DNA from 4 places in the Paenibacillus sp. FSL R5-0928 genome. Region 4 is predicted to be linked to each of the others. Evidence: riboswitches for the same ligand, from Rfam matches in the RefSeq annotation. Region 4 holds a riboswitch; each other region holds the start of a gene.

Evidence for each region. A riboswitch is a leader RNA that binds a small molecule or an ion and turns the genes downstream of it on or off. The one in region 4 is predicted to bind cyclic di-GMP.
Region 1: another riboswitch for cyclic di-GMP. It lies ahead of MKZ16_RS11525 (DUF6612 family protein); the one in region 4 lies ahead of MKZ16_RS03205 (transglutaminase-like domain-containing protein).
Region 2: another riboswitch for cyclic di-GMP. It lies ahead of MKZ16_RS22135 (thiamine pyrophosphate-binding protein); the one in region 4 lies ahead of MKZ16_RS03205 (transglutaminase-like domain-containing protein).
Region 3: another riboswitch for cyclic di-GMP. It lies ahead of MKZ16_RS02425 (choice-of-anchor A family protein); the one in region 4 lies ahead of MKZ16_RS03205 (transglutaminase-like domain-containing protein).

The regions. Positions count from the first base shown of each region.
Region 1 covers NZ_CP150225.1:2,592,667-2,600,460, forward strand. Annotated here, with positions in the region: gene MKZ16_RS11505 (pseudouridine synthase) at 1-414, shown strand, start outside; gene MKZ16_RS11510 (Cof-type HAD-IIB family hydrolase) at 676-1,476, shown strand; gene MKZ16_RS11515 (DUF4179 domain-containing protein) at 1,602-3,218, opposite strand; gene MKZ16_RS11520 (RNA polymerase sigma factor) at 3,202-3,720, opposite strand; cyclic di-GMP riboswitch class I at 3,925-4,016, shown strand; gene MKZ16_RS11525 (DUF6612 family protein) at 4,134-4,988, shown strand; gene MKZ16_RS11530 (NADH-dependent flavin oxidoreductase) at 5,101-6,264, shown strand; gene MKZ16_RS11535 (CapA family protein) at 6,341-7,357, opposite strand; gene MKZ16_RS11540 (FprA family A-type flavoprotein) at 7,627-7,794, shown strand, end outside.
Region 2 covers NZ_CP150225.1:4,885,132-4,892,925, forward strand. Annotated here, with positions in the region: gene MKZ16_RS22120 (SDR family NAD(P)-dependent oxidoreductase) at 1-273, opposite strand, end outside; gene MKZ16_RS22125 (YafY family protein) at 433-1,389, shown strand; gene MKZ16_RS22130 (HAMP domain-containing methyl-accepting chemotaxis protein) at 1,511-2,761, shown strand; cyclic di-GMP riboswitch class I at 2,936-3,032, shown strand; gene MKZ16_RS22135 (thiamine pyrophosphate-binding protein) at 3,188-4,828, shown strand; gene MKZ16_RS22140 (carboxymuconolactone decarboxylase family protein) at 4,839-5,207, shown strand; gene MKZ16_RS22145 (hypothetical protein) at 5,415-5,765, shown strand; gene MKZ16_RS22150 (ketoacyl-ACP synthase III) at 5,820-6,812, shown strand; gene MKZ16_RS22155 (DNA-binding protein) at 6,889-7,104, opposite strand; gene glpK (glycerol kinase GlpK) at 7,119-7,794, opposite strand, start outside.
Region 3 covers NZ_CP150225.1:547,576-555,369, reverse strand. Annotated here, with positions in the region: gene MKZ16_RS02450 (ATP-binding cassette domain-containing protein) at 1-734, opposite strand, end outside; gene MKZ16_RS02445 (ATP-binding cassette domain-containing protein) at 725-1,579, opposite strand; gene MKZ16_RS02440 (Gx transporter family protein) at 1,609-2,166, opposite strand; gene MKZ16_RS02435 (NusG domain II-containing protein) at 2,150-2,539, opposite strand; gene MKZ16_RS02430 (alpha/beta hydrolase) at 3,359-4,294, opposite strand; gene MKZ16_RS02425 (choice-of-anchor A family protein) at 4,442-6,547, opposite strand; cyclic di-GMP riboswitch class I at 6,656-6,746, opposite strand; gene MKZ16_RS02420 (hypothetical protein) at 7,242-7,634, shown strand.
Region 4 covers NZ_CP150225.1:725,545-733,338, reverse strand. Annotated here, with positions in the region: rRNA gene MKZ16_RS03215 (23S ribosomal RNA) at 1-1,415, opposite strand, end outside; rRNA gene MKZ16_RS03210 (16S ribosomal RNA) at 1,648-3,205, opposite strand; gene MKZ16_RS03205 (transglutaminase-like domain-containing protein) at 3,573-4,382, opposite strand; cyclic di-GMP riboswitch class I at 4,396-4,476, opposite strand; cyclic di-GMP riboswitch class I at 4,551-4,633, opposite strand; gene MKZ16_RS03200 (class D sortase) at 4,747-5,412, opposite strand; gene MKZ16_RS03195 (GtrA family protein) at 5,515-5,922, opposite strand; gene MKZ16_RS03190 (glycosyltransferase family 2 protein) at 5,909-6,889, opposite strand; gene MKZ16_RS03185 (phospholipid carrier-dependent glycosyltransferase) at 6,987-7,794, opposite strand, start outside.

The DNA of each region.
Region 1 (7,794 bases), 1.9 Mb from region 4:
GGGCTGCTTCTGCTCACCAATGATGGAAAGCTTGCCCACGAACTACTATCGCCACGCAAGCATGTCCCTAAGACTTATGAAGCTACAGTTGAGGGAGACGTAGATGCAGACGATGTAGCGGCTTTTGCGGCAGGTGTCGAGCTGGAAGATGGATATGTTACTTTACCTGCACAGCTAACTATATTGGGAAGAGAACGCGGCAGTAAAGTAATCTCCCATATTTCGCTGATCATCACAGAAGGAAAGTTTCACCAGGTGAAGCGAATGTTCCAAGCTGTCGGCAAAAAAGTCACTTTTCTGAAACGAGTATCTATGGGAGAATTGAGGCTGGACGAAAGTCTGCTACTGGGAGCTAGCCGGGAACTTACGCTAGAGGAACTGGCACTCTTAAGTACAGAAGCACCAGAACAATAATATATAGAAAAAATGGTATATAAATTGAATTTGGAAACTTGGGATAAGGGAATGGAGTGACGGAGGGGAAATTTGGAACTGTAAGAGCGATAGCGACCGCCTTTGTTTCCGGATTTCAACCACTATTAAACGGTATAAATCAAGAAATCTGGAAACAACAGCGGCTGGAAGCCCAAATATTCACCGCAGTTGCGACTGAAACTTAACTCAAATAGCCAGGTTCAATATATATAGAAAAAGAAAGACAAGGATGGTGGGAGTATGAGATACAAACTGATTGCACTAGATGTGGATGGTACACTGTTGAATGATGATCACCACTTGAGCACTGAGAATAAAGAAGCCATTGCTGAGGTTACGCGTCTTGGCGGGCAAATCGTGTTATGTACCGGCCGCAGTCCGCAGAACTCGATTCCTTTTATGGAGGAAATGGGGTTGTCTGGTTATGTGCTGGGTCATAACGGAGCTGCAACGGTTCGTGTGAAAGATCGGGAAGTGCTGCATCAATACGGTATGGATGCTCGTGGTCTTGACCCTTATATTGATTATTGTAGAAAGCATGATATTCATTATGATGTGAATACGGCTTTTGATATGTATGTAGATAATGTAGAAAACCTGACCAAAGAAGCCAATTATATGTATGAACACTTCCGTATCGTGCCGGCTACACTGCCAGCATGGGAAGATTTCCGTGAACCGGTTGTTAAGTTTACTGTATTTACACAACCAGAAATCCTTGACGAAGCTGAACGTGAATGGCGTACTTGGACCCATGAGTACAATATTTTGCGCAGTGGTGAATTTTTCGTTGATTTGATGCATCCGGAAGCCTCCAAGGGCAACGCCTTAAAGAATCTGGCTGTGAAGCTGGGAATTCCGCAAGAGGAAGTTCTTTCGATCGGTAATTATTTTAATGATATTTCTATGCTTACATACGCGGGTATGGGCGTTGCGATGGATAATTCTCCGGTTGAGGTCAAAGCGGCAGCGAATGCTGTAACGGGGTCTAACAACGAGCATGGTGTGCGAGATGCGCTGGTTAAATATTGTTTATCTTAATAATGGAAAGCATAAAGCGGACTTGAGTCCGTTCTATGCTTTTTTTGTTGTGAAGGAAATAAAAGAGATACATAAACAGAATTGATTCTATTAAAAATAATCCGCCCCTAGATTAACTTCCTGTATTAAAGTTTAATTTCCTCGTTCCGGCTAGGATCGCTATATTTATAGATACCAGGGTTCAGTTCGATTTTTTCGTCGAAAGGAATATCTTTGTAGCTATCAATATTAGTTCCTGCAGATATCATGCCCTTAGGCGTAATTTCAGGCACCACCTCTTTGCCATTAATCCGTAATGTAGTTTGGTTAACACTTTTGAAGCCAGAAGATTTGGATGTTGATTCGACAATCAAATTTTCGCCCTCAGTATAGTAAGTGAATTCAATTTTTAACCCATCGACATCAAGTGAAGTGAACTGCTTTTCTTCTTTAGGTTTGTTTATAGTGATCCAATTCTTAGTAGTATCACGTTTCTCAATAACAGCATCCTTTAATATAAGTTTCATTGGAACATCGGACCAGTCGTTATACCATTCCGGAGATTCGAATTGAAATAAATGCTGGTAGCTTTCGGAATGATCACCTTTCAAATTCCAACCCCCAGTGATTGTTTTATCACCTATAACCAACTGAGCGGTATTATAGTGGACAATTCCTTTTTTAAGCGAATCATTTTCATCTATTAGAATTTGGATATCCAAAGGGGTAACCACTAGCTGATCTAAGGTTATACCGGTCTTTTCTTGAAATTCAGGACTGTTATACAGTTTCTTAGTGTAAATCGCCTCACTTGCTTTTTGTCCATCTGCTTTAAAATCGAACTTCCACGTACCTGAAAATCGTTTCGCTTCTTCAATGTAACTAAAATGAAGACTAGCTTCCTTCCAATCTGATTCAGTTATATTAAAAACCTGTTCAATAAATAAATCCGATCCTTCGTTAGGCATGATGGTTGGAATTGCTTCATTCTCTTGACCACCAGTACTAACTACCAAATGTGGGTTACCCCGTCCTAAGTCAGATGGTGATGCAGCGACTTTGTAACGGATAATGGTTTGATTGGAAACATGTCGAACGGATTCGATTTGAATGCTTGGGTATTGCTTAACTCCAGTATCAATTATTGTATCTCCTGCTTGATGATTAGATTGTAAGGGAATATTCTGATCACGGTAAAAAATGAGATTCCGTGCTTCAAACTTGTAGTCCTTTTTATCATCCTTTAATGTATCAGGTGTTTCATATACTCCAATGAGTTTCTGGCTTTCAGGATCGTATTCTAAATAACCGTATACCTTTGCCTTGGCACCGGATTCACTAGTGATGATGTTTTCCTCTGTAGCAAATCCAATATATTGGGATAGATCAGATTTAGTATCAAGTGATAACAGCATTTTCATTTTTTCTCCATCAGTTACAACACCGTTCAAATTCATTGTTACTCCTGAACTGGAAGTTTGAAGATTATACTGTTGACCGATGCCGTTATTTAATGCATTACTCACACTTCGACCACCAATTTTATCCCAATTAATCGTCATACTAGCGAATACAGGAATGGCTACAAGTAAGAGGCAAGAGAAGACAATACTGATAGGAATAACCTTTTTATTAGGCCTAGGAGTATTCTGGGAGGCATGCAGATTTCTTTGACGTGTATATGCTTCTTGTTCTATGGCAGTCCACATCAAATCATAATCTGGTCGGGGAATATGTTTATCTTTTTCAATATACAGACTCATTACTATTCAGCTCCTTTAGTTGGGTTCCACCCATACTATTTAGTATTTTAAGTCCCTTGTTCAGTCTGGATTTTACAGTTCCTTCGGGTATGCTCATAACTTTAGAGATCTCGGGTACAGTCAATTCGTTGATAAAACGAAGGACTACTACCATTCTGATTTTGTCGGGAAGCTGACTGTATAACCCTTGTAATTCTTTTTTAGTTTCTTGTCGATCCAAACGTTTTTCTACAGGGTTTGATTCCTCAGACCTGGATAGTAAATAATTACGTACTTCTTTCATCCACCCCGTCTTACGCCTTTTGATCACACTGTTGCACTCATTTGAAGCAATTCGTAAAATCCAAGATTTCAAGTTTCTTACCTTCGACTTATCCGCTAAGATAACTTTTACAAATACCTCTTGGGAAATATCCTCCGCATCTGCCTGATTTTTCATTAAGTAGTAACAAAAATAATATACTTGTTCTTTATAGAGCTCGAAAATTTCCCGGTCACTCATTTTGCTGCACCCCCTGTCTTTGCTGTTCTCATTAATAAGACTTATAAGCGTATGTAATCGTTCATTTTTCATTTTGATTGTAGTATTTCTTCTGAGTATCATAGCGAATTCGAATGGAAGATAAGTCGTTTACAGGTAATTATAACCATGATAAAATTAGCGGTGGGACATGCGTCCGTAAGCTAATTAAAACTAATTGAATGTCCGCGTTAAAGGTAAAATCATCGAAAGATGATGACACAAAGCCATGGGTCTAAAGCCTTTCGACAGAAGGAAATGATCGCCAGGCCGCCATAGGGATGTCTTATGAAGCATAAAGGATAGCTCTAAGAATATGTAGTCTATTTTGAGCTCTTTTATTATTTCGACCTATACGGCGTTACATTATCGCAAGGGGCCGAAAGGGGAAGTACATGAACAGTTTTTTCAAAACAATAGGTACTAGTTTGGCAGTAGGTGCTTTATTGCTGTCCGGAACGATCGGATGGATGTCTAATCCTGGAGTAGTGTCTGCAGCTACCTCAACAGCAGTAACCGCGGATCAGATGATCAGCAAAGTAACGGCAGCCTCCAAAGCAATAAAGAATTTCCATCTGGATGTGACCAAAAAACAGGATATTCAAAGCGGCGGGGTGCGTATCAGCAACACCAACACTCTGAAGCTGGATATCAGCCGTCTGCCGAATTTTGCCGCAGCAGGTACTGTCGCTAGCAGTCTTTTAGAAACATCTTACAGCTTGTATGCCAACGATAAGGAGTTTTACTATCTTGTAGACGGAAGTGAGCTTATCGATGAATCTGAAGACGATTCTTCAGGTTACGACGATGACGGGGAGCCGATCGATCCTGATGCACAGTATTGGCTTGGACTGGAGAAAACGGAATGGGAGGCCTTTTACTCTAAAGGCCAATACGATCCTGTTTCCATGCTTGATTCGGTAAAAAGTTATAAAAAATCCATGAAAGTCAGCACTGCTGGCGCACAAACGGTCTTACAATTCACGGTAACCGATCCGACAGCAGCTAAGGGGATAATCAAACTCTATGACCAGGAGAACCTCTGGGATGGTGAGACAGTTCAACCCAAAAGTGTAACGTGGAAATTATTCGTCAATACTAAGACCTGGCAAACAGAAAAGCTGACAGTCGATCTGAGTTATGTGTTGGTAAGTGATGGAGCAAAAGATACATACACCACGAAAATCGAAGCTAAATATTCCAAGAATAATAAAGGTACAGCCATTGTAAAACCGGCTGAACTAGAATAATAAAGACGATTCATATCGAGCAAAAAGCGCTGTTCCGCTGAACAGCGCTTTTTGCTGTATTCAACAGCAGTTCTTTATTAGTTGACAAGAATAAATCATTGCTGTAATTTATATGTATGCGCATGTATATAATATTCTGTTTAAATATAATTTAATGAAAGTTGGGAAAAAGATGATAGCACTAGACACAGCATTAACTTTTCGCAGAGGACTGACACTAAAAAACCGAGTGGTTATGGCTCCAATGACCACGCGAATGAGCTTTTATGACGGTGTAGTAACACAAGATGAATTGAAATACTATTCACTAAGAACGGGCGAAGTAGGTGCGGTCATCACTGCGGCAGCAAATGTACAAGAGGGTGGAAAAGGATGGGAAGGTGAACTTAGTGTTTCCTCCGATCAATTTATTCCCAGCCTTAGCCGATTAGCATCTACTATTAAACGAAATGGAACAAAAGCTATTTTACAACTATTCCATGCAGGAAGAATGACAGATTCAAAAATACTACGTGGCGTACAACCAGTTTCCTCCAGCGCCATTGCTGCCGAACGTCCGAATGCAGAAATTCCAAGAGCATTAACAGAAGATGAAATTTTCGGTGTAATTGAGGATTTTAAAAAAGCGACTCAACGTGCTATTCAAGCTGGATTTGACGGGGTAGAAATTCATGGAGCAAACACATATTTAGTCCAACAGTTCTTCTCTCCACACTCCAACCGTCGTGATGATCAATGGGGCGGAAGCTTAGAGAAAAGATTTAATTTCATTAACCAATTAGTGGATGCAGTTATTGCTGTCGTTGACAATTCAAAGGTTAAGGATTTTATTGTCGGCTATCGTTTTTCTCCAGAAGAATATGAAGAGCCTGGAATTAAAATCACCGATACCTTTTATCTTATTGATAAATTAGCTGATAAAAAGCTAGATTATCTGCATATTTCATTAGGGGATTTTAAAAAAGTATCTGCATCAGAAGATTTTAAAGAAAAATCAATCCTGCAATATGTACATGAGAAAATCAATGGCCGTGTACCTTTAATTGGGGTCGGAGATATCCGTACCAAACAGGACGCAGAGGACACGTTGACAAATGCTGAATTAGTAGCAGTAGGACGTTCTCTTATCATTGATCCTCATTGGACAAGTAAAGTGCTGGAGGGTAAAGAAGATATCATCAGAAGAGTACTTGCTGATCAAGATAGAGAAGAACTCGTAGTAGAGAATGGTATTCTAGAATTCCTTAAATTAATGATGCCTGATCGTTTACGCTAAACCCAAACACAGTTTTGAGCTATATCTATAACGTTCCGCGGTAATTCCGCGGAACGTTATTTTTACTGTAACGACTCTATTCCCTCTTTAAGATTGTTGTCGTATGTTTCAACATTCGATTCATGAGATTTCGCCGTTCTGTTTTTATGTCGGTGTCGCTTCTCTTTAATGCGTCGCGGATGGGGATGATCTCTGTAATTTTCCTGCCGCTTTTTATTCTTCGATCTACACAAGTCGGAATGTAACCTACGTTAGTTATACTCGTGTGTCCTTTTTCATCCTTCTTTATTTTAAGCGTAAGAATGATACCGCTTTGTGTATAAGGAATATTCATTAGTTTAGTCGAAACAAAATTCCCCAATGAGTAAATAACGAATTGTTTTTTTCCACGAAGCGCTAACGGTTGTAGAACATGTGGGTGAGACCCCAGTATGATGTCGGCGCCATTTTTAAAGAAGAGATTGACCAGCTCTTTTTGCCTCTTGTTTGGAGTGTAACGGTATTCGCTTCCGAAATGCAGATAAAGCAAGACTAGATCGACTTTCTTTTTTAAATCTCGAATCTCCCGAATGATTTTGGGCGTAGATATCCGGTTAACCAGCCATGGCTTACTCACTGGTACAGGAATTCGGTTGGTTCCTGCTGTGTAGGAGAGGATGCCGATCGTAATTCCTTTGACGTTTTTAATAAGAGTTCTCTTGGATTCTTCTAATGATTTAGCTGTTCCCGTGTGGTCGATTCCATTACGGTCTAGAACTCGTAACGTCCGAACCAGACCCGGGGCACCATAATCCATGCAATGATTGTTGGCCGTTACTAATACGTCGAATCCGGCTTGCTTAAGTGCAGGGGCCAGTTCGTCTGGACATTTGAATATCGGACCGCCTGAACGTGGGCTTTTCCGGCATTCGGGGCCACTTCCAGCAAAGGTGGTTTCGAGATTGCCAATTGTCAAATCAGCCTGTTTTAGATAAGGAGCTACTTTTGCAAACAGGGGGCTGAACGAATAGGTTCCGTCAGGCTGTTTAGCATCCGAAATAATATAACGTTTGACCATTAGATCTCCCACAGCAGCTATTTGTATTTCAGTCATGGATATCCACCTTTTTATTATTTTCATTAGGATATGGCATAAAGTTGTTATGGGTTATTCTTTCTTTAAGGCGAAGTGCAAACATTTTTGTGGCTTTTTATTTAAAATGTGACCCAACGCATAATCACTTTATTTAGATCGTCTAAATTTAAGGTATTCATTTTTTTCAAACTTTTATAATTTGATTCAAATCCTCTTTTTTGTTTGGCAACCATAATAAAATAAGGTTGTTGATAAACATTATCAATCAAACATTGGAGGTTAAAGAAATGAGTACACAATTCAAAAAAATCGCCGAGGATACTTACTGGATAGGCAAAATCGATAACCGCCAGGTTCCATTTCACCGCCTGATTCTGGCAAAAGGAACTACCTATAATTCTTATTTATTAAAAACAGGTAAGCCAACTGTCATTGATACCGTAGATATGGAATTC
Region 2 (7,794 bases), 3.0 Mb from region 4:
CCGCCCTTGCTCTGAAGCAATCTGGCGAATGACCGTCTCTGTCTCCTGATCTTTTGTATGATCACATCGTATGGCGCTGCCGGACCCTCCCTCCGCTTTTATTTCCCTAAGCACGTTATCAATGCTCCGCTTGCTTTGCCCTGTGCCAGAGGCCTCTGTCGTTCTGCCCGTAATATAAACGAATGCACCTTTCCTTGCCAGCTCCAATGCAATTCCTCTACCAGCACCTCTGCTGCCTCCGGTGACCAATGCTACTTTTCCTTTTAAAGTCATGTTCTCAATCCTTTCTACATTTGTTTTTCTCTAAATGTTCTATATTTAATCCTTACCTTATATAAGTATAATTCTTTAATATGACATCAACTGACATATATAATATAATAATTAATTAAGAACTGACTAACATTTATTAGGAGGAGGAATGTTCCCTTAATGAGAGCCGATCGTTTGTTATCCATCTTACTTTTGCTGCAAAATCGTGGAAAGATGACGTCCCGTGAGCTAGCCCAGACCTTAGAAGTGTCTGAACGAACTGTGTTTAGAGATATGGAAGCCTTATGTACAGCAGGAATACCGATTCTTGCCGAACGGGGACGCGAAGGGGGCTGGATGCTCACGGAAGGATACCGAACCTCGTTAACGGGTATGAAGCCCTCAGAGATTGCTACTCTGCTGCTGTCCGCAGACTCCTCGATTTTAAAAGATCTGGGTATACAAAACGACTTTTCTTCTGCCGTACTCAAGCTGGAGGCTGCTTCGCCATCTAGGACGAATAATCCAGCCAGTTACCTAAGCCAGCGCATCCATATTGATGGTGCCAGCTGGCACCCTTCCGACGAGACCTATCCGTTCCTATCTATCCTGCAGGAAGCTGTTTGGGAAGATCTTAAAGTAAAGATCACTTACCCACGGAATGACGAGACGAAGGAACGTTTTATTGAACCTCTTGGGTTAGTCGCAAAACGTGGAGTTTGGTATGTAGTGGCACGAACCGAGGGTGAAATGCGGACTTTTCGCGTGTCAAGATTAATACAAGCTGAAGCAACTAATGAATCATTTGTCAGACCTGAGACTTTTGATTTAAAAAGCTACTGGGAACAGTCGACTTTAGCTTTTAAAGCAGCTCTGCCAAAATATGTAGTGAAATTAAAGGTGAATGAGTCTATTCTTAAAGAATTACAACGTGAAAGATATGTAACTATAACTTTAGTAGAACCCTCTGCTAATACTGGGTGGATGAACGTAGAGGCCGAGTTTAATACTATAGAATCTGCCTGTCGTATCGTACTCTCTTTTTCTCCTTCAGTTATTGTTTTAGCTCCTACCGAACTAGTAGGGATGGTAAAGTCTGCTATTAAAACAATTTCCACAATATATGAGGAATTTTGACATGAATTCTAAATATCTACTACTTAAAGAAGATTTATGACACTTCTCTATAGACCAATGACCTATAAATCCCCTATAATAACACCATTACATAAAATTTAATAAGGGGGACATTTTACCAATGAGCTGGATGCACAAACTTCCGTTAAAACAAAGAATTGTTGCCGGATGTTACCTCGTTGCCGCACTGTTTGCTATTCCTGTCTTAGTTACGTTAATGATTCTAGGTCAATTTCTCGTAGGAATTATACTAGTAGTTGTTCTTGCAGGTCTGACTTTACCTGTTGCTCGCTTCGTGGAGAGAACGCTTACATCATCTTTTGATGATATTGCTAATGTATCTCACAGTATTTCGAAGGGGGATTTCACTAGCAGAGCGGACGAAAATGGTTCAATGGGTGACGTAAGCCGCTCCTTTAACACAATGATTGATAAGCTCAAGAAGATTCTGACCGATGCATCGCAGATCACCCGTCAAGTAATGGATGCAAGCCGCGGAATCGAAGATAAGAACCAGAACCTGAAAATTGTTATGGCACAAGTAGCCTCTTCTTCTACCGAGCTCGCTCTTGGTGCAAATGAAATATCTACGGATATCGCTGATATGACAGAATCCATTAAAGACATTGAGACCAAAGTATCCAATTATACGAACTCCACCAAAGAAATGAACAGACGTTCAATACATACCTTAGAACTTGTTGAGCAAGGGCGCCAATCCGTAGATACACAGGCTGAAGGCATGCGTAAAAACATAGAGGCTACACAAAAAGTGGCTGATACTATTGAAGCTCTCTCACAAAATGCCCGCGGGATTACGATGATCACCAAGACCATCACAGAGATCGCTGAGCAGACCAACCTGCTGTCACTCAATGCCTCCATCGAAGCTGCTCGTGCCGGAGAGCATGGTCGGGGTTTTGCCGTTGTCGCTCAAGAGGTTCGCAAGCTTGCTGAGGAATCTACGGCTTCCACAAAAGAAGTATTCGGTTTGGTCCGCAGCATTGAGTCAGATATTAAACAAGCCATCGATAATATCGCCATCAATGAAGAGGTTGTGCAGGTTCAGAATGAAATGATCACTCAATCTGCCCATATTTTCGCACAAATTGTACAAAGCGTGCAGTACATTACCGAGCAAATCTCTTCATTCTCTGCGGAGAGTGATCTTATGCTAGAAAGTGCCTTGAAAATTTCCAGTGCAATTGAGAATATCTCAGCAATCACCGAAGAAACCGCTGCAGGCACTGAAGAGGTATCGGCGGCTATGAATGAACAGATTAATGCCCTGCAGTCTGTTGCAGAAGAAACGGAAAAAATGACCCAGGCCGTATTTAATCTGCAAAAAACCATTCATATCTTTAAATTCTAGTTCAAAACTATCAACTGCCACCTAAGCTGAGTCTTAGGTGGCAGTTTTTTTCGCGAGGCAAAACTTCATCTCTTGGACAAGACTTTCGTCAAATTTCGAGTTTTTTTAGCGGATTATGTTGACAAAAATTAATGAGGAATATATTGTAAAGGAAAATTATTCTTATCAACTATAAATTAATATTGGCAAAATCCTCGAAAGAGGATGACGCAAAACCATGGATCTACAGCCTCATTTTTTCGTTTGAGGCCATGATTGCCAGGTTGCAGAGGAACCAGGACGGCTGAACTATTGTTCAGTCTTAGCGGCGCCTTATGCCACCAACCTGTGCTTACTATAGAGCACAGGTTTTTACTTTTTGAGTATATTGATCTATCGTATCTATTCGGTAGATTAATAACTAATATATATCAAAAAACTTGTGAGGTGTTTCTTTTGAAGACAGTCGCAGATTACATGGCGGAAGCACTACGTAACCTAGGAGTCACCCATTCTTTTGGGATCATTGGCAAATCCATTTGTCCAATAGTTCTAAAGATGGTGGATTACGGTATTGAATTTATTCCCGGCAGACATGAAGCAAGCTCCGGATTCGAAGCAGCAGGGTATGCGCTGAAAACAGGTAACCTAGGCGTAGCATTTGGTACTTCGGGTCCTGGGGGAACTAACCTGCTTACAGCAGCAGCACATGCGAAAGCTAACAACCTACCTGTCCTGTTTATTACTGGCCACCAATCCATTACAGAGCTTGGAATTCCTCAATGTCAGGACTCCACCTCTTTTCTGGCTGATTTAGCTGATATGTTCAGACCTGCCACCTTGTTCAGTAAATTGGTTGAACGTGGGGATCACTTTGGTACTATTTTTAATCATGCGATTTCTGTGGCCCTCACCAAACGGGGTCCTGTTCATCTTTGTATTCCTTTTGATGTACAAACTGAAGTATTGGAAGAATGCAATATTGTAATCCCTGAAAGAGAGTCTCTAATTAGTCAAGCTAATATCGATAGAGTCATCGATGCTATTCAAGCTGCTAAGAATCCTTTGATTATTGCGGGTAAAGGAATTAACCGCTCCGGAGCACATAAAGAGCTTGTTCAACTCGCAGAAACTTTTAATATTCCTGTAGTAACATCTCCTGGTGGAAAAGGGGCTATAGTCTGGGATCACCCACTCTATCATGGTCCTATTGGCGTTGGCGGTTCGACCCACGGGGATGATTTATTGAATAAAAGCGATCTGTTTATAGTGCTTGGATCACGTTTAAGTGATATGACCATCTGTAATCTTAAACGGGAGAATCATCCAGCAACTTTAATTCAATTTGATATTGATCCAACCTTTGTCGGAAAAATCCTATTGTCCAAAACGATACCGGTCACTGGGGACCTGCGCGATAATTTGGTGCACTGCCTAAATCATATTGACCCAAGCACAATCACCAAACGTGAGGCTTTGGCCGATGCTGATTATTCAGAAGAGCTTCCAACCCTCAAGAATCTTTCACTGGCTTCAGTAATGAGCACTTTAAGTGATTTGATCCCTTATAATAATTCAATTTTCGTTGATGATGGAAGCCATGGATTCCACGCTGCAAAATGGTACAAGGTTAAGAAACCGGGCAGCTTTGTTTTTGATGCTTATTTTGCTTGCATGGGTAATTCGATCGGTATGGCTATTGGTGCAAAAGTTGCAGCTCCTGAAGAAACTGTCCTCTGCATTACAGGTGATGGTTGTTTCATGATGCTCGGCGCTGAGATTAACACCGCTGTCTGCAAAGATATCCCTGTCATCTTTATCGTGGTCAATAATAAGCAACTAGATATGGCTCTTAAGGGTATGGAGAAAACCACAGGTCGTATCGATGGAACTCTATATGAAGTACCAATGGACGCCGTGAAATTCGCTGAATCTCTGGGTGCTAAAGGCTACAAATGTGAGACTGCGGATGAATTCACAGCTGCAATTAAAGATGCGGTAGCTCTAAACCATGTTGCCGTTATTGAACTACTAACAGACCGTGATGAAGTCCCTCCGACTGCACACCGTACTTTGAACCTAAACTAGGAGGCTAACCATGAAGGAAAATATCAACAGTGGTCTCAACCACTTCACGAATCTATCAGGAGACTATGGCGCAAAAGCACTAGCTCCAATTAAAGACCACTTCCCTGACTTGGCTGAATTTATTATGGGGAATGCCTATGGCGATATTTTTCAACGTAATACTATAGCCCCTGACTGGAAGGAAATTGCAGTCATTTCATCTTTAATTTCAATGGGTCAATTCGAACAGCTGGGTGTTCATTATGTTATGGCCCTTCGTGTTGGAGTTACCGTAGAACAGCTTAAAGGCATTCTATTACACTTAGTACCCGTTATAGGGGCACCTAGAATCATCACAGCTTTTAATATCCTGCTTGCAACCATAGAAGAAATCCAATAACCCAACAGTTCGACAACAATATACAAAATTCGACTTTATTATTGCATGCACTTGAAAAATATGCCTATAATAGAGTCGGAATATCCCAATACTTGCTGTATAGTGTCGAATTTTGACTTTTATAAAACAGCTAAGTGGATATATAAAGGGCTGGATATTGCAGTCGAACTGTTTTGGACAAATTCAATCTATGGGAGAGATTTAGGCATGGGAAGTTTCGTTTTGAAGACAGACACTGCAAACAAGGTTATTAACATTGAGTTGGATGGAACATTTTCTGAAGAAGATGGTCTAAAATCTATTCAAGCTTATCAACAAACTATCAATCCAATTACTCCAGCTGACTATGAACTAAAAATCGACTGCAGAAAGCTAAATGTAACTGCACCAGATGTGGTACCTCTTTTAGAAAGCTGCTTTGTAATGTTTAAGAATGATGGGTTTGTAAAAGTAAATCTAACGCTTGAAAATAACCCGATCCTCAAAATGCAGCTTTCCCGTCTTGGCCGTAAAGCTGGACTCGATAACATCGAGATCATTTCTGCGGTTACAGTCTAGATCTTTTAATCTTAATATGTAGGCCACATTTTACTGCTTTCCTGGAGGCGTATTATGACCGGAATTCGTATTAAAGGCATTGATATCTATCATCCCAGCAATATAGTTGGTAACGACTTTTTCATTAAGCATTTTGACGAAAAAGGCATTGATATTCGAGGTCTATTATCCGCATTAGGTCGTATTACACGGTATAGTATTAAGGATGCGGATGAGAATTCCCTTACGATGGCTTTTGAGGCTGCCCGGAATGTTCTGGAGAAAAGTGGTCTCATAGGTGCCGATATCGACCTTATTGCCTATGCAAGTCAAACTCCTGAGTATATCTTTCCTACCAACTCATTAATGATTCACCGTTTGATCAAAGGCGCATCCCCTACAATCTGCATTGACAGCAATGCTAATTGTGCGGGTATGACGGCTTCAGTGGAACAGGTTAGCCGTCAGATGCAAGCGAATCCTAGGATTAAACGAGCGTTGATAATCGGCTCCGATTATGTAACCCCTCATGCCGATAAGAATGATCCAGTCTACTACGCTAACTTCGGTGATGCAGCGGCGGCAGTCATTCTTGAACAAGCTGAGGATGTAGTCGGTTTCATTGACTCTATCTACCAAACGGATCCTTGTGTTTGCGATAAATCCAAGTTCCCGTGCGCAGGCCTGGCTAAACTGGGTAAACAAGGTGTAGCGGCTGGAGAGTTTAATGTGAAGTTTATTCCTTTTGATGATTCCATTTGCATAGATGCTGCTTCTGAGTCTATTCGTACTCTACTGTCTAACAACAATATCGCGCCTGAAGCCATTAAAGCAGCCTGCTTCTCACAGTTTTCATTGCCTAATATCTTAGAGATGTGTGAGAAAGTCGGTATTGATCGCAATGTAGCGGTATACATAGGGGATGAATTCGGATATACCTCTACCAGCAGCCCATTTATTGCTCTACATAAAGCTGTAACTACTGGAAAGATCGAACGTGGTGATAAAGTCCTGTTCTGGACAGTGGGCGCCGGTTGGCAAAATGTAGCATTTGTTATTGAATATTAGGAGCTATATAACAAAAAGCGGCAAGCTAGGGATTCACCTAAGCTTGCCGCTTTTTGTTATAAATATGAACGCAACATCAGGACTTACTTGCAAAGGTGAGCCCCTTTTCCGCGAGAGCACTCCGCAGTAGAACGATCGCCTTTGGCCCCAATCCATGTAGCTGCAGAAGCTCTGCCTCCGTAAGCTTGCTGAATTGTTGAAGCTGAACATATCCAGCCCCATGCAGGGCTCGAAGCGCCGGCTTAGATAGTCCGCCCGGCAGATCAGATTCGTTTCCGTTAACCATAGACATATACAGCCCCTTTATCACTGATATCCTTCATGCTTCTCCCAACCCATGGTACGCGCTACAGCGTCCTTCCAGGCGTTGTAACGACCTTCCCGCTCAGTAATACCCATCTCAGGCGAGAAGACCCTCTCAGCCTTGTTGAAGCTCTCTAGCTGGGCACGCGTCCAGACTCCGGACGTTAACCCGGCCAGAAGCGCTGCACCTAGCGCTGTTGTCTCCGCATATGTGGTTCTAGTAACCTCACTGCCCAGGATATCAGACTGGAACTGCATCAGCAAATCGTTACGCACAGCTCCGCCATCCACACGAAGGCCGGTCAATGGCATGCCTGCGTCTTTTTCCATAGCTCCTATTACATCTCTAGATTGAAAGGCTAAGGACTCCAATGTAGCTCGTACCAGATGTCCTGAGGTAGTGCCTCTAGTAAGACCAAATATGGCTCCACGGGCATACATATCCCAATAGGGTGCCCCCAGTCCGGTAAACGCAGGCACAACGATAACCCCTTCACTGTCCTCTACTTCCCGTGCTTTATCTTCTGAGCCTGATGGCTCCTCTATAAGACCAAGCCCCTCCTGCAGCCACTGAACGGCCGCTCCGGCCACGAACACACTGCCCTCGAGAGCATAATAGAGTTCATCTCCCATACCCCAAGCTACAGTGGTCAACAAGCCATGGCTGGAGGCTACAGCT
Region 3 (7,794 bases), 180 kb from region 4:
AAACCACACTGTTCCAGAATCGAAGGATCATCTGCAAGTGCCTTTACACTGCCCTGAAACGCCGTGCTGCCCTCTTTAAGTACAACCCAGCTGTCCGCATAGGGCAATAACTCATCCATCCGATGCGTAACGATAATGATCGTTCTGCCCTGCTCACGGCATAATCGCTCCAGCAAGCTGATTAGCTCTGCACGGCTAATGGGATCAAGCGTTGCCGTGGGCTCATCCAGAACGATGACCTCCGGGTCCATAGCTAGCACGGAAGCGATAGCCGCCTTACGCATTTGTCCACCGCTCAATTGAAAAGGATTCCGCTCCAGCAACGCGAGATCCAGCCCCATATCTGACATGGCCTGACGTGCACGTGACTTTGCCTCTTCGAGACTCATACCGAAATTAAGGGGACCGAAAATGAGATCCTTTTCGACCGTATCTTCGAACATCTGCTGCTCCGGAAATTGAAATACCAATCCGACTCGGCGGCGCAGTGGCATTAGCTTAGGTGACTTCTCACCAGCCTGAATGGTTACATCAAGCACTTTTACCGTACCCTCGGTTGGTTTCAGTATCCCGTTAAACATTTGCAGCAGCGTCGATTTACCTGAGCCCGTCGCCCCCGCAATACCAACCATCGAGCCAATGGGTACACTGAGGTTAATGTCCCGGAGCGCCGTCAGCTTCCAGAGGCTTCGGTCAGCGTAGGTGTAACTTACTTGCTGTAATTCTATGGCCATAACGTATCTATAAGCTCCTTTTCACTGGTCGGAACATCCACATGAATACCCTGGTTCTGCAGCTCGCGTGCAAGGCGCCAAGGATAAGGTTCACGCAGATGGCATTTTTCCAGAAGCTCCTCGTTCCGGAACAACTCCGCCGGTGTAACATCTGCAGCCAAACTACCTCCATGCAGCGCAAGCACCCGATCCGATGCCAAAATCTCATCTGCATCATGCGTAATCATGAGGATCGTGTGCTTCCCTTCTGCCCGCATATCCTGCAGAATGCCGAGAAGGTCATTTCTGCTTCCTTCATCCAACATAGAAGAGGCCTCGTCAAAAATGACGATGCCTGGTTCCATAGCAAGAATGGAAGCGATAGCAACACGCTGCTTTTGGCCTCCCGACAGCTCACCCGGATGCTTGGACAACAGATGATTTATTCCTAGTCTTGTCGTATAGGAGTGCAAACGTTCAGCCATCTCTTCGTACGGCAAACAAAGCCCTTCCAGGCCGAATAGGATATCTTCCTCTACAGTGGCTCCAATAAACTGATTATCTGGATTTTGGAACACCATTCCGATACATTGCCGAATGCTTCCGATCGTTTCCTCACTAAGCAGCATGCCACTAACCTCAATCTCACCAGCCCCCTTAGGCAGCAGAGCATTAAGCAGCTTGACCAACGTAGACTTCCCGCAGCCATTAGGACCAACCAAGCTGACCCATTGTCCTTGTGAGATAGATAACGTTATATTTTGAAGAATCGGATGCTCGGGATCATAGCCAAACGATACCCCATCCAGAGAGATGACTGCTTGTCCTTCTCCCTCTAAGTCTTGACCTTCGTATGATTCATTCATGTTAGTCATCCTTCCGCTGATGTGACTAATCAGTCCAAAAATTCTTCAAACAGCGATATTTTTGACAATGACGCCACCAGATAACGGACTGCATAGCCCACGGCAATTCCTGTTACTACCCCAGTGATCAGCAGCATGGGAAGATAATAAAAAATACTAAGTGATGCAAATACCATAGAAGCTGCCAGCAGCTGACCGATATTATGTGCAATCCCACCAGCTATACTAATTCCGATCAAGCTTATACTCTTACCTTTGCCACTAATCAGCATCAGCACAAACATAACAACAAAGCTAAAAAGTGAACCAAATAAACTAAACAGCAAGCTTGAGAAGGTACCTAGCAGAAATGCAGTAAGCAGTGTTTTGAGGATGACAAGCAGGAAAGCATCCCGTCCACGTAAAAAGTAAATACAAGTCAAAATCATAATGTTGGCCAGTCCGAGCTTAGCACCCGGCACCAGTCCCATCCCGGATAACGGAATCTGTGCCTCTATTAAACTTAACACTACTGCCACTGCGGCGAAAATCGCAATAATCACTGTTCTTTTTAAAGCTGTTGCAGATTCACTACTGGACATAGGCATCTATATCATCCTCCCCCGACGCACTGGTGATTTCGACTAATACTCTATGCGGTAGACAGACAATCGTCTGTTTGGGCAGGGTAATAAAACCAAAACCTAGGCAAACTTTATCAGCGCAATCGGCATCGTACATTTCAATCCCGTAATCATGCACCTTCAAAATGTTATAGCCGCGTTCCGTGCGGACCTCAATGGTTTGTTCTTCTTTTGTAAGCTTTACCGTTTTAAATAACTCACCGTCCACCGTTACATTGGCTATGAGATTTTTACCGGCCCCACCTTTGTCATCATTGTCCGAAAACCATCTCGGTACGAGAAAAGCGAGCGCAGCAATCAATACGATGGAAATCAGCCACACATCTGCGCGTTTCATAAAAATCTCCCTTATTTTTTAATTAAAATCCAGACTTATTAATTATAACGGTCTACCCTCAATCCTTCAATCAATGTTGGAGTTTATTGTCAGTTTTAGAGAGCTGTTCACAAAATAGGCACGCAAAATAACCCCAGCAGACACAAGCCCTTCGTCTCTGGCATTTTCAGTTGTAGTTTGTAGCGTTTGCAAAAATATCCAACTTACATTTTAGCCCATTTGCACCGAGATCGCCCATCTCCTCTGGTTTACTAGCTTTTCCGGAATAATTCACAATTAACCCAATTTAAGTTACTTTCGAAATCTAAGCGCTCCCTATCGAGGTTTGTTTCTCTCTAGAATCAAATAAACCTTATCTTGGAATTCATTATTATATTTGCCTTTTAAACAATAGTGTGTTATATTTATATGGTATTTGTTTTTCGATATATTGAATATCCCCACCAAGAAGATGTCAGGCCGACTATTATACACATCGGCATTTTGGACAAAGAGGCTTTATGTTTTCTTGCAGTACTCTTCCTTTTTATGAGATTAAATTCGAAATATAGCATTCCGATTCACACTGGCGCGGTCAATGGAGCCGCAAGGGCAAAAGAGAGGTAGGGCTTTTGTCGTATTGGAAGGATTATTCTCGCCACACGGCTGCTGGAAATAACAAGGAATCAAGACACCCGTTACTCACGAACGGCGGGGGATGAATATAACGAGAAAGCATGACGGTACGATCCTTATTCAAGGACTACGTCATGTGTGGAAAAATATAGGCGCCCGATAACCGCTACCTAGCGGATATCGGGCGCTGTCTACGTTCAGGACTTATTTTACATATCGGCTTACAAAAGCTGTTACTACATCTATATACCCCGCCTTATCCGTATCATAAGACAATCCATGCCCCGCTTGCGGCACTATGAGCCTCTCTTTTGGACTCTGGCATGCCTCATACAATTCATTCATCATAGCAAAAGGTACAAAGTTATCCGCATCCCCGTGAATAAAAAGAATCGGAACCTTCGCTTTCCGCACTTGTTTTAATGCAGAGGCTTCACCAAAACCATACCCCGCCTTCAAGCGGGTGATTAGACTTGCACTTTGAACGAAAGGGAAACTTGGCAAACGATACATGCGCCGTAGTTGGTAAGATAATTGTGCTTTTACTGAGGTATAAGCGCAGTCCGCAACAATAGCTTTTACCTGCGGCGGAAGATCTTCCCCTGAGGTCATTAGCACTGTAGCACCGCCCATAGAAACACCGTGAAGCACAATTTGAGCACTAGACCTAGTCTTTTTAATCATGTATTCAATCCATTGCAAATAATCTTTTCGTTCCGGCCAACCAAAACCAATGTAATCCCCTGCGCTATCTCCATGCCCCCTTGCATCGGGAATTAGGATGTTAAAGCCTAAGTTCTCGTAGTAGATTTTGGCGTACGCCCCCATATCCTTTGCTTTACCTGAATAACCGTGGGCTAGAATGGCTGTGCGTCCCGCAGCACGATTAGATTGGAGTAAGAAACCTCTTAGTTTAAGTCCATCTGCAGATACGATCTCAATATTCTCGAAGCTCTGGCGAGAGACCCAATCCTTCCCCTCCCCCCAAGAAGCTCCGGCAACCGGAGGATCAGCCTTCAGATTAGGATTATTACTTAGAAATACCTTTGGCGCTCGTTTAATAGCAATACCATAGAAGAAAAATCCCACATAGATTAGAATCCCTATGATGATTACAGCGCTAATAATGAACCATATCAATTCGCCTTCGCCATCCCCTCTTCATTTCTTTTGCAACAAGAGTATACCATCTACTTAGAATGCACCAAACTATCGCAATCATGACATACAAATAGAGCCGCCATCGGGACACCCCCCGAAAGCGACTCTATGTTGCTCTACCGTTTATTATTTATTCTTTTTGGAGAACTTGGTTCTCATTAATAATCCGATAAGTGCAAAACCTAAACCTGCTACATAGTAAGGTGCAGGACTTGATTCACCCGTTTTTGGCAATTCCTTCACAGGTGGCTTACCTAATGGGATCGTATCGTCCACTACGATGATTTCATCAGGTGTTGGTGTTGGCGTTGGTGTCACTGCCGGTACCGGACCTAATGGGATCTCATCATCATCAACAAGTACTTCTGTGCTATTCGACGGTGTTGGTACTGGCGCTGGTGTCGGCGAAGCTACAGGCCCAAGCGGCACAGGATCTTCTGCAAGAACTATAGTGCCAATTACGGATGATGGCGTTGGTGTCGGGAACACCGAAGTCTCTGGTGTCGACGTTGGTGTTGCCTCAGGCGTTACCGTTGGTGTTGGTGATACCTCTGGCGTTACCGTCGGTGTCGGTGTTACCTCTGGCGTTAGCGTCGGTGTCGGTGTTGCTTCTGGTGTTACTGTCGGTGTCGGTGTTGCTTCAGGCGTTACCGTCGGTGTCGGTGTTGCTTCTGGTGTTACCGTCGGTGTCGGTGTTGCTTCTGGCGTTGGCGTTGGTGTCGGCGTCACTGTTGGCGTCGGCGTTGGTGTTGGCGTTGGCGTCGGCGTTGGTGTCACTGTTGGCGTTGGCGTCGGCGTTGGTGTCACTGTTGGCGTCGGCGTTGGTGTCACTGTTGGCGTCGGCGTTGGCGTCGGCGTTGATGTCACTGTTGGCGTCGGTGTTGGCGTCGGCGTTGGTGTCACTGTTGGCGTTGGCGTCGGCGTTGGTGTCACTGTCGGCGTCGGTGTTGGCGTCGGCGTTGGTGTCACTGTTGGCGTTGGTGTCACTGTTGGCGTTGGCGTCGGCGTTGGTGTCACTGTCGGCGTCGGTGTTGGCGTCGGTGTCGGCGTCACTGTTGGTGTTGGCGTAGGCGTTGGTGTCGGTGTCACTGTCGGCGTTGGTGTCGGACATGGTGTTGGTGTTGGCGTCACTGTCGGCGTTGGTGTTGGTGCCACTGTCGGCGTTGGCGTTGGTGTCACTGTTGGCGTTGGCGTTGGTGTCACTGTCGGCGTTGGCGTTGGTGTCACTGTCGGCGTTGGCGTCACTGTCGGCGTTGGCGTTGGTGTCACTGTCGGCGTTGGCGTTGGTGTCACTGTCGGCGTTGGCGTTGGCGTCACTGTTGGCGTTGGCGTTGGTGTCACTGTTGGCGTTGGTGTCGGCGTTGGTCCAGGTTCATCACCATCGTATGGATAGTGGTGAAATTCACCACCACCAGTCCCTTTGAGTGAAGCCGCCACTAAAGTACCGTTAATCTGACCATTAATAAAATCAACATGAGCATAGGGGGCAAGTATGCTTCCCATTACACCTATGCCTGCCATATCCAGATACGCAGCTTGGCTAAAGTTAAGCAAAATTTTCTTGCTATTCAACACGTTATTAGGTAGAAATCCGAAGTTTTTCATTTTTACGTTAGAACCATCAATATTAATAATTGCTGTAGATCCTGAAGGAACATTTATTGTAATTCCATAGGTATTAGAGACGTTATCTCCTGGAACATTAAAAACATTGACCGCAGGATCTGTACCTGTCAGGGTAAGACTGCCATATTGGTACACTGTTGTTCCATTCGCCGGCAATGCTGCAAGTTCTGCTGATTTGTCCTTCAAAGACTGACCTACGGCTGAAAAGTCAATCGTACTCCCCTGTCTTTTTGTACCTCCCTTGAGGAGCGTTACATTCCCTGAAAAATCTCCCCCGTGCACGATATTCCCATAAACAGTACCTCCGTTGAAAGTAAGATTCCCTCCAACAACAAGTGTGTCAGTCAAGGAAACCTCAGCAGCGGTCAACCTATCTCCAACACTATAGTTGGTTAAGTTAACGTTACCTCCAGCAGCAAACCTTCCTTCCGTATCCGAAACCGTTGTTATATCCCCTAGAATAAACACGTTGTAGACCCCTGCAATTCCCAATGTAGAAGAACTACTAGCTCCAGCAACTCCAGCTCCTAATGAGGAAAGCCCACTACCTACCGTCAAAATCCCAGCTAATACAAGCGAGAGTAACGGTCTTATTCTTCTTTTCAAATGGCACACCTCCTAAAACTATGATTTATATTAATCAGAATAATTACCAGAAACTCTAAAGGACCTAACAACAAAAAAGACCGCCAAAAAGAAGTGGAATTCCCTTCTCATGGCAGTCGGACGGTCATTGTGCCTTTAAGACACTTTAGACTCCTGGACTTTGCGTCCCGCCCTTTCAGACGGTTTGCTATTATCATGACTATATATATGTATTACACTGCAAGTCCAGAACTGGTAGCCGAAGCATTCTCTCCAATAACCGTCTATGACTTTTAATACTTTTTGAATTAATAACAGTTTAGCGCCCCACACCCACAATTGTCAATCAATTCCTTTCGATGATCCCCCTCATTATTACCATACAAAAAAAGCGCCTAAAGGCGCTTCGCATAAGGTTTTTCATTAAATTTTAAAGTAACTGTATATAGCCCAATATGGATATCCATAAGGGAACACTCAGAATTAAACCAAAAAACAATCCACGCTGGAGGCTGCCCTCTTTTTCCATCATAATTCTCCCTTATGTGCGTCCTATACATTAATTTTTATTATTACAATTTTAATATAATTTATTCTTCGTTATTTAGTTGTGAATTTAATCACATTGGATAAGCTGTTTAGAAATACCATTGATTATTTTTGGAATATCGGGTTAGAATACGAATATACGTTCCTATTAGAGGTGATGAGATTCATGCATAGAGCAGAAAGCAGGGACAACATGCTGGTGAAATCTTATTTATTGCTTCCGATGATTTTATCAGCTTTCGAACGGGACTCCGCCATTTTATCTACACACTTACGAACACCCGCCCCTTATCTGGAGGTGCTTGGAACAGCTGCTGCAGTAGCTACAACAGATCTAAGGGATGTTCGTGCAGAAATGAGAAGACGGGGAATCAAGGTGTATGAGCAAAACAGACTTAATACGGGAATTGAAGCCAAGTATATATGTCGTGGCTATCACGAACGAATGCTGCTGTTGAATGACATTGTTGCGGCTCAGGCTGCCATCCATATGCGCAGATACCTAGGGCTGGATATTTCCTCTTTTAAGAGTTACGAAGAACAGTTTCAAATTAAATAAAGCTGTATAGAAGCCGCTCTACTCCCCCCCCATCAATTAGTGAACAAAAAAATAGGCCTTACCATGGGAGTTGGCAAGACCTGAGAGAGATATACCACAAAACACTGGGGGGTGTTTGGTGTCTTCAATATATACCTCGAACCTGAAAAAAAGCTGATAG
Region 4 (7,794 bases):
ACGCCTTTCGGCCTCGCCTTAGGTCCCGACTTACCCTGAGCGGACGAGCCTTCCTCAGGAAACCTTGGGCTTTCGGCGGATCAGATTCTCACTGATCTTTTCGTTACTCATACCGGCATTCTCACTTGTGTAGTGTCCAGCGCTCTTTTCAGTACACCTTCAACCCCTACACAACGCTCCCCTACCCCAGATACATAGTATCTAGCCATAGCTTCGGTGGTGTGTTTAGCCCCGTTACATTTTCGGCGCAGAGTCACTCGACCAGTGAGCTATTACGCACTCTTTCAATGGTGGCTGCTTCTAAGCCAACATCCTGGTTGTCTGTGCAACTCCACATCCTTTCCCACTTAACACACACTTGGGGACCTTAGCTGATGGTCTGGGCTGTTTCCCTTTTGACAATGGATCTTAGCACTCACTGTCTGACTCCCGGCAATAAGTATATGGCATTCGGAGTTTGACTGAGCTTGGTAATCCTTGCGGACCCCGCACCCAATCAGTGCTCTACCTCCACTACTCTTATACCGAGGCTAGCCCTAAAGCTATTTCGGGGAGAACCAGCTATCTCCGAGTTCGATTGGAATTTCTCCGCTACCCCCACCTCATCCCCGCACTTTTCAACGTACGTGGGTTCGGGCCTCCAGTGCGTGTTACCGCACCTTCACCCTGGACAGGGGTAGATCACACGGTTTCGGGTCTACGTCCACATACTAAATCGCCCTATTCAGACTCGCTTTCGCTGCGGCTCCACCTTCTCGGCTTAACCTTGCATGTTAAACGTAACTCGCCGGTTCATTCTACAAAAGGCACGCCATCACCCATAGATCGGGCTCTGACTTTTTGTAAGCACACGGTTTCAGGTTCTATTTCACTCCCCTTCCGGGGTGCTTTTCACCTTTCCCTCACGGTACTGTTTCACTATCGGTCGCCAGGTAGTATTTAGCCTTAGCAGATGGTCCTGCTGGATTCATACGGGGTTTCACGTGCCCCGCACTACTCGGGATCCGTCTCGGAGAGAATACAGTTTAGGTTACAGGGCTTTTACCTCTATCGCGGGCCTTTCCAGACCTCTTCACCTACCATATTCCTTTGTAACTCCATGTGAGACGTCCCACAACCCCTAAGAGCAAGCTCTTAGGTTTAGGCTGTTCCGCGTTCGCTCGCCGCTACTGACGGAATCACTATTGTTTTCTCTTCCTCAGGGTACTTAGATGTTTCAGTTCCCCTGGTCTGCCTCTACACACCCTATGTATTCAGGTATGAGTAACTGCGAATTACCACAGCTGGGTTTCCCCATTCGGACACCCCCGGATCAAAGCTTGCTTACAGCTCCCCGAGGCAGTTTCGTTGTTCGCCACGTCCTTCGTCGGCTCCTGGCGCCTAGGCATCCTCCGTGTGCTCTTATTAGCTTAACCTTGATTCTTCCGAAGAAAAATCTCACTAATAACATTTACTTGTTTTCACAAGTTGCTAAAAGATGTTCTAAAACGCAAATTCGTTTCGGTATCCAGTTTTCAAGGATCAAGTCTTACTTGAGAGCTTAAACTCTCAAAACTGAGCAACGAGTGAGTAACAGGCCTAAACCTGAGTTTTGGAAGCTGAGCTTCCGATTTGAATGTCCTCATTGCAGAGAACGATTCTCCATAGAAAGGAGGTGATCCAGCCGCACCTTCCGATACGGCTACCTTGTTACGACTTCACCCCAATCATCTACCCCACCTTCGGCGGCTGGCTCCCTTGCGGGTTACCCCACCGACTTCGGGTGTTGTAAACTCTCGTGGTGTGACGGGCGGTGTGTACAAGACCCGGGAACGTATTCACCGCGGCATGCTGATCCGCGATTACTAGCAATTCCGACTTCATGCAGGCGAGTTGCAGCCTGCAATCCGAACTGAGACCGGCTTTGATGGGATTGGCTCCACCTCGCGGCTTCGCTTCCCGTTGTACCGGCCATTGTAGTACGTGTGTAGCCCAGGTCATAAGGGGCATGATGATTTGACGTCATCCCCACCTTCCTCCGGTTTGTCACCGGCAGTCACTCTAGAGTGCCCAGCATTACCTGCTGGCAACTAAAGTTAAGGGTTGCGCTCGTTGCGGGACTTAACCCAACATCTCACGACACGAGCTGACGACAACCATGCACCACCTGTCTCCTCTGTCCCGAAGGCCGCTGCTATCTCTAGCAGATTCAGAGGGATGTCAAGACCTGGTAAGGTTCTTCGCGTTGCTTCGAATTAAACCACATACTCCACTGCTTGTGCGGGTCCCCGTCAATTCCTTTGAGTTTCAGTCTTGCGACCGTACTCCCCAGGCGGAGTGCTTACTGTGTTAACTTCGGCACCAAGGGTATCGAAACCCCTAACACCTAGCACTCATCGTTTACGGCGTGGACTACCAGGGTATCTAATCCTGTTTGCTCCCCACGCTTTCGCGCCTCAGCGTCAGTTACAGCCCAGAAAGTCGCCTTCGCCACTGGTGTTCCTCCACATATCTACGCATTTCACCGCTACACGTGGAATTCCACTTTCCTCTTCTGTACTCAAGCCACCCAGTTTCCAGTGCGACCTCAGGTTGAGCCCAAGGTTTAAACACCAGACTTAAATAGCCGCCTGCGCGCGCTTTACGCCCAATAATTCCGGACAACGCTTGCCCCCTACGTATTACCGCGGCTGCTGGCACGTAGTTAGCCGGGGCTTTCTTCTCAGGTACCGTCACTCCGGTAGCAGTTACTCTACCGGACGTTCTTCCCTGGCAACAGAGCTTTACGATCCGAAAACCTTCATCACTCACGCGGCGTTGCTCCGTCAGGCTTTCGCCCATTGCGGAAGATTCCCTACTGCTGCCTCCCGTAGGAGTCTGGGCCGTGTCTCAGTCCCAGTGTGGCCGTTCACCCTCTCAGGTCGGCTACGCATCGTCGCCTTGGTGGGCCGTTACCCCACCAACTAGCTAATGCGCCGCAGGCCCATCCCTCAGTGACAGATTGCTCCGTCTTTCATTCTTCTCTCAGGAGAAAAAAGAAATTATCCGGTATTAGCTACCGTTTCCGGTAGTTATCCCAGTCTGAAGGGCAGGTTGCCTACGTGTTACTCACCCGTCCGCCGCTAAGTTACTTTGAAAGCAAGCTTTCAAAGTAACTCCGCTCGACTTGCATGTATTAGGCACGCCGCCAGCGTTCGTCCTGAGCCAGGATCAAACTCTCCAATTAGTATTGAAAAGAGCGATATGCTCATTTTGAAACATCTGACGAGAAAATTAATTCTCTAATTTTGGATTTCACTTACGTGATTTCCTACTCACTCGTTGTTCAGTTTTCAAAGATCAAGTTCTCGTTGACGCCGTTTAATGCCTCAGCAGCAACTCTTATAATATATCATGTTGTTTTCAGAAATGCAAGCTTTATTTTTCGAAGCTTTTTATCAGCCTCGTTTGTATCGCCTGTACGCTGTCTAACAACGCTTACCTATAATACCCCAACTATTAATAGAAAAGCAACCCCTAATATAAAAATAAACAACTAGCTTAATAATTAAGCTAGTTGTTTATTTAATAGAGTTATGTTTATAGCAACGAATTTAATAGTATTTTGCCGCAGTATATTTGCTTGAGGCTTTAATTAAATCGGTTTTCTTATCACTCTTTGCAAGTCCTGCATCCACTGTAGTATCAATGGTAACCCACTTCCCATTAAGCAACACTTCGTTCCATGCATGATATTGCGTAACGTAGCTTGTATTCCCCATTACCAACTTAGCAGGAACATCTACACTCCGCAGCATTGCGGCAAAAAGAGAAGCGTAATCATAGCAAATCCCTTTTTTAGTAGTCAATGTCTTATCGATGCTTGGAATATAATCAGTAGTTACACTATTAGCAAGAGAGTAGTCATATTGTACATTCGCAACTACATAGTTATAGATCGCTTTAACTTTCTCTTCGTCTGTTGTTTTGCCTTGTACTAATTGTTTAGCTTTGACAATCGCTTTATCAGAAGAACTCCATTTCACATTCTGTACGGAGCCCAAATATACGGAATTCGAGTCACTCATGGTTACGTCTACTACTTCGGAATATAACGCTTTGTATTTATTACCGGTTGTGTTCTCCAGAACAGAAACCTTATAAGTCCCATTTCCTTGTTGCAAAGGGAAGTCCTCAGCTTGTCCAGAAGCATACAAGTTATAAGTATAGCTGCTGTTATCTTTGGTGATCATGAGTTTGATTCTTTTATCTTTCGGAATATCATAGTTAATACCAATAACACCTTGAGCCACTTTGGATGTAATCAACCAGCTGGCATCTGCACTTGCAGCTTGAGCTGTACTTACCGGAACTGAAGTCATTAGGACGAACAGCGCCACCAGCATAAAATAAACCTTTTTCACGGATAAAACTCCTTTCGGTAGCTGGCTGCCATCCTTTCGGGAAGGCCCTTTAGCTTTGCGTCCCTACCTTTCGATAGGTTTGCCGTTATCGTATAAGCTCTATCTGTTCTAGCTTTACTAGATATAGTTGATAGAATCCATTTGAAACAAACAAAAAAAGCCTCTTCATTCGGTAGCTGGCTGCCATCCTTTCGGGAAAAGGCCCTTTAGCTTTGCGTCCCTACCTTTCGGAAGGTTTGCCGTTATCGTGTTTAGCTTTCATAGTATAATACTATCATATTTATAGTTGTGAACAAGACCTAATTTACTAGATTACCCATTATTTTATAAATATCTCCCGGTATTTGTGTTTTCTTGTCATTCACTATTCTCCTTTTGTTAATTTGGCATGAACAATCAGCCGATGCGTTGGATTCACTAGCGGATCACATGTAATCAGAGTAAGAATCTTATCCTTGTCATTCCCGTCAAGAACGGAGACATCACTCGGATCTACAACAGAAATATCGTATACCTCATAGTTAAACACCTGATCACTAGTCTTTACCGTGATAACATCCCCCACAACAACCTCATTCAATCTGTTAAACAAACGACCCGTAGTTCGAGCCCGATGCGCCGCGATTGCAGCATTTCCGATCTCTCCAAGGGGTGCCGTTTCTTTCATATGGGCTGCAGCATGTTTCATATTAGCTTTTGTAGCCCCTTCTAATACAGGCAGCTTCAAATCAATCTTACCGATTTCAATTAGTGCGATTACTTTGCCACCGACCTCAATCTCCGGTTCAGGCTTTTCTGTCTCTTGGGGTTGGGGCTGTGCCTGAGCATCCAGAACCGATTCCTCTGCTAACAGCTGAGTAACTTCAGCATACCTGCTCTTCAAATCTGGCTGGGGAGTACTATCGGCAGTGCTTAGTTCAGCCGTTTCTAATAACTTCTCCTGCTGCCTGTCGTTGTACCATTCGTTAGCTGTCGGATATAACATGATAAGTATCCCAGCCAGTATGAGTAGATAGGAGAATTTACGCAATGTTATTCACCTCCGTATATTGTTTCTATGGTTATATACAAATCAAGCAGAAACAGCTACTTGCCTTTAAGCATAGCAACTCCTTCTGCCTGAAATTAATGTTTAAAATACCCATATACGACTTCCAAAGAAATTGATGATCACCGTGATAAAGGTAACCAGCACCTTGGAGATCAAGACTTGAATACCTAGTTTGTCTGTCAACAGATGCATTAGCAGCAGTGATATTCCGAGCACTACCAGATTCAGCACGATAAACTTGACCAGCTGCACGCGGTCGAAGCCTTCTTTATTACCCCGGTTGCGATCACGAAAGGTTACTTTTTTATTCAAAATAAAGCTATTCGCCGTACCTGCACTATAGGAGATCACCTGCGCCAATGCGTATACCATCCCTAGTGAATTCAACAATGTAAAAATCACAAAATCAATCAGCGTATTGAGTAAACCTACGGCATTAAATTTGAGGAACTGTATGAATGCAGCGCGCAAGTTCTTATCTGACATCATTGTGGTCCTTCCGGCGGTCCAGTTGTTCTTCGTTCTGGTAGCCTTTAGTCTCACTAACAATATATAGCGGTCTATCTTTAGACTCGTCATAAATCCGTCCGATATACTCCCCAATCACACCCAACAGCATCAGAACGATACCGTTAAAGAGCAGATTGACGCCTACAATGGAAGCCCAGCCCGGAACCGTCCAGGAGGTGAAAAATATCCTTTGGAACAAGACGAAAAATAAATAAAGAAAACTAGAGAATGAAAGAAAGAATCCAATATACGTAGCAATTTTAAGCGGCTTATGTGAAAAAGAGGTGATGCCATCTAACGCAAAACGAATCATTTTCTTCAGCGGATATTTGGTTTCTCCGGCAAAACGTTCTTCCCGTTCATATTCCACCATAGTCTGCTTGAAGCCAACCCAGCTCACCAAACCTCTGACATAGCGGTTCTTTTCTTTAAGTCCCCGCAGGACATCACATACCTTACGGTCAATAAGACGGAAATCGCCTGTATCCGTAGGAATATCCACACTTGTCATACTGCTGAGCAGGCGGTAAAAAAGCTTCGCGGTGACCTTTTTGAACATCGTTTCTCCGTGGCGCTTCAGGCGTTTCGCATATACAACGTCGTAGCCCTCTTTCCACTTCTCGATCATTTGCAAAATGACCTCCGGAGGATCCTGAAGATCAGCGTCAATAACAACAACCGCTTGACCTTCGGCATAGTCCATGCCAGCTGTAATCGCTACCTGATGTCCGAAATTACGCGAGAAGTCAATCAGCTTGACATGCTCGTCTCGTTCACAGATCTCCCGAATCATCTGGGCGGAACGATCACGACTGCCGTCATTGACGAAGACCAGCTCATAAGTATCGCCGCACTCGTCCATTACTTTTTTCAAACGTTCATAAGTATGGCTAATTACTTGCTCCTCATTGAACATGGGTACAATCACACTATATCTGGCTTTCACCTTTATTCCTCCTACAAGCTTTTTGGAGCGTTACATCCATCTACACTTCATAATAACGCTGCATGCATAAACTTATTTTATAGATTTTTATTAAATCCTAGAAAACCCAAGTAGGGAACCAACGCAGCATATCTTTCACGTAATCTCCACTGACCTGCATCCCTGACAGTACCGGGTAGAAAGCGATAAAGAGCAGCAAAGCAACGGCTACATAGACATACTGTACGTAACGGGCCTCAGGGAATTTACTATCCAGCAACTTCATTATATATACAATACCAAGAATCATAAATGGTACCATAGCAAAATAATGGTAAATAAATGTTTCTCTTGGGACAAGCATCCACGGAACATATTGCGAGAAGAAGGCGATCCAGATCATGTAGAGGTTCTTATCTTTACGTTTCAGCGTAATCCACAGCGTTGCCAGCATCGCAAAAATACCCGTCCACCAGATAAGAGGATTCCCCATAGTCACTATACTGCTGACCTGACCTTCCGGCAAACCTTCACCGCCGCTAAAGAACCAGACCGGTCTCTTCATAAACGGCCATTGCCACCATGAGGAAGCAAAGGGATGTGTAGCTACAAGCTGACTGTGGTAGTTGTACATATTCTTTTGGGAATCAATCAAACCTTTTATAGTGAAGCCCTCTGCTGATGCAGATAACCCTGGCACAAAAGATAAGCTATAAATAATTACTGGAATAATTACAAAGAACCCGATACAACTAGCCAACGTAATAATAGTCTTTTTCCAAAAAGAATCTACCGCTTCACGACAGGTGCCCAGCAATTCCTTGTCTTTAATCTTCCCCTCGGCCAGCAGGCGTCCGGAGGCTTGGTATTCTCTGTAGCGTTCAAAAAGGGAGATAGCCAGCATAATGGCCAGCCCTGCTCCTCCA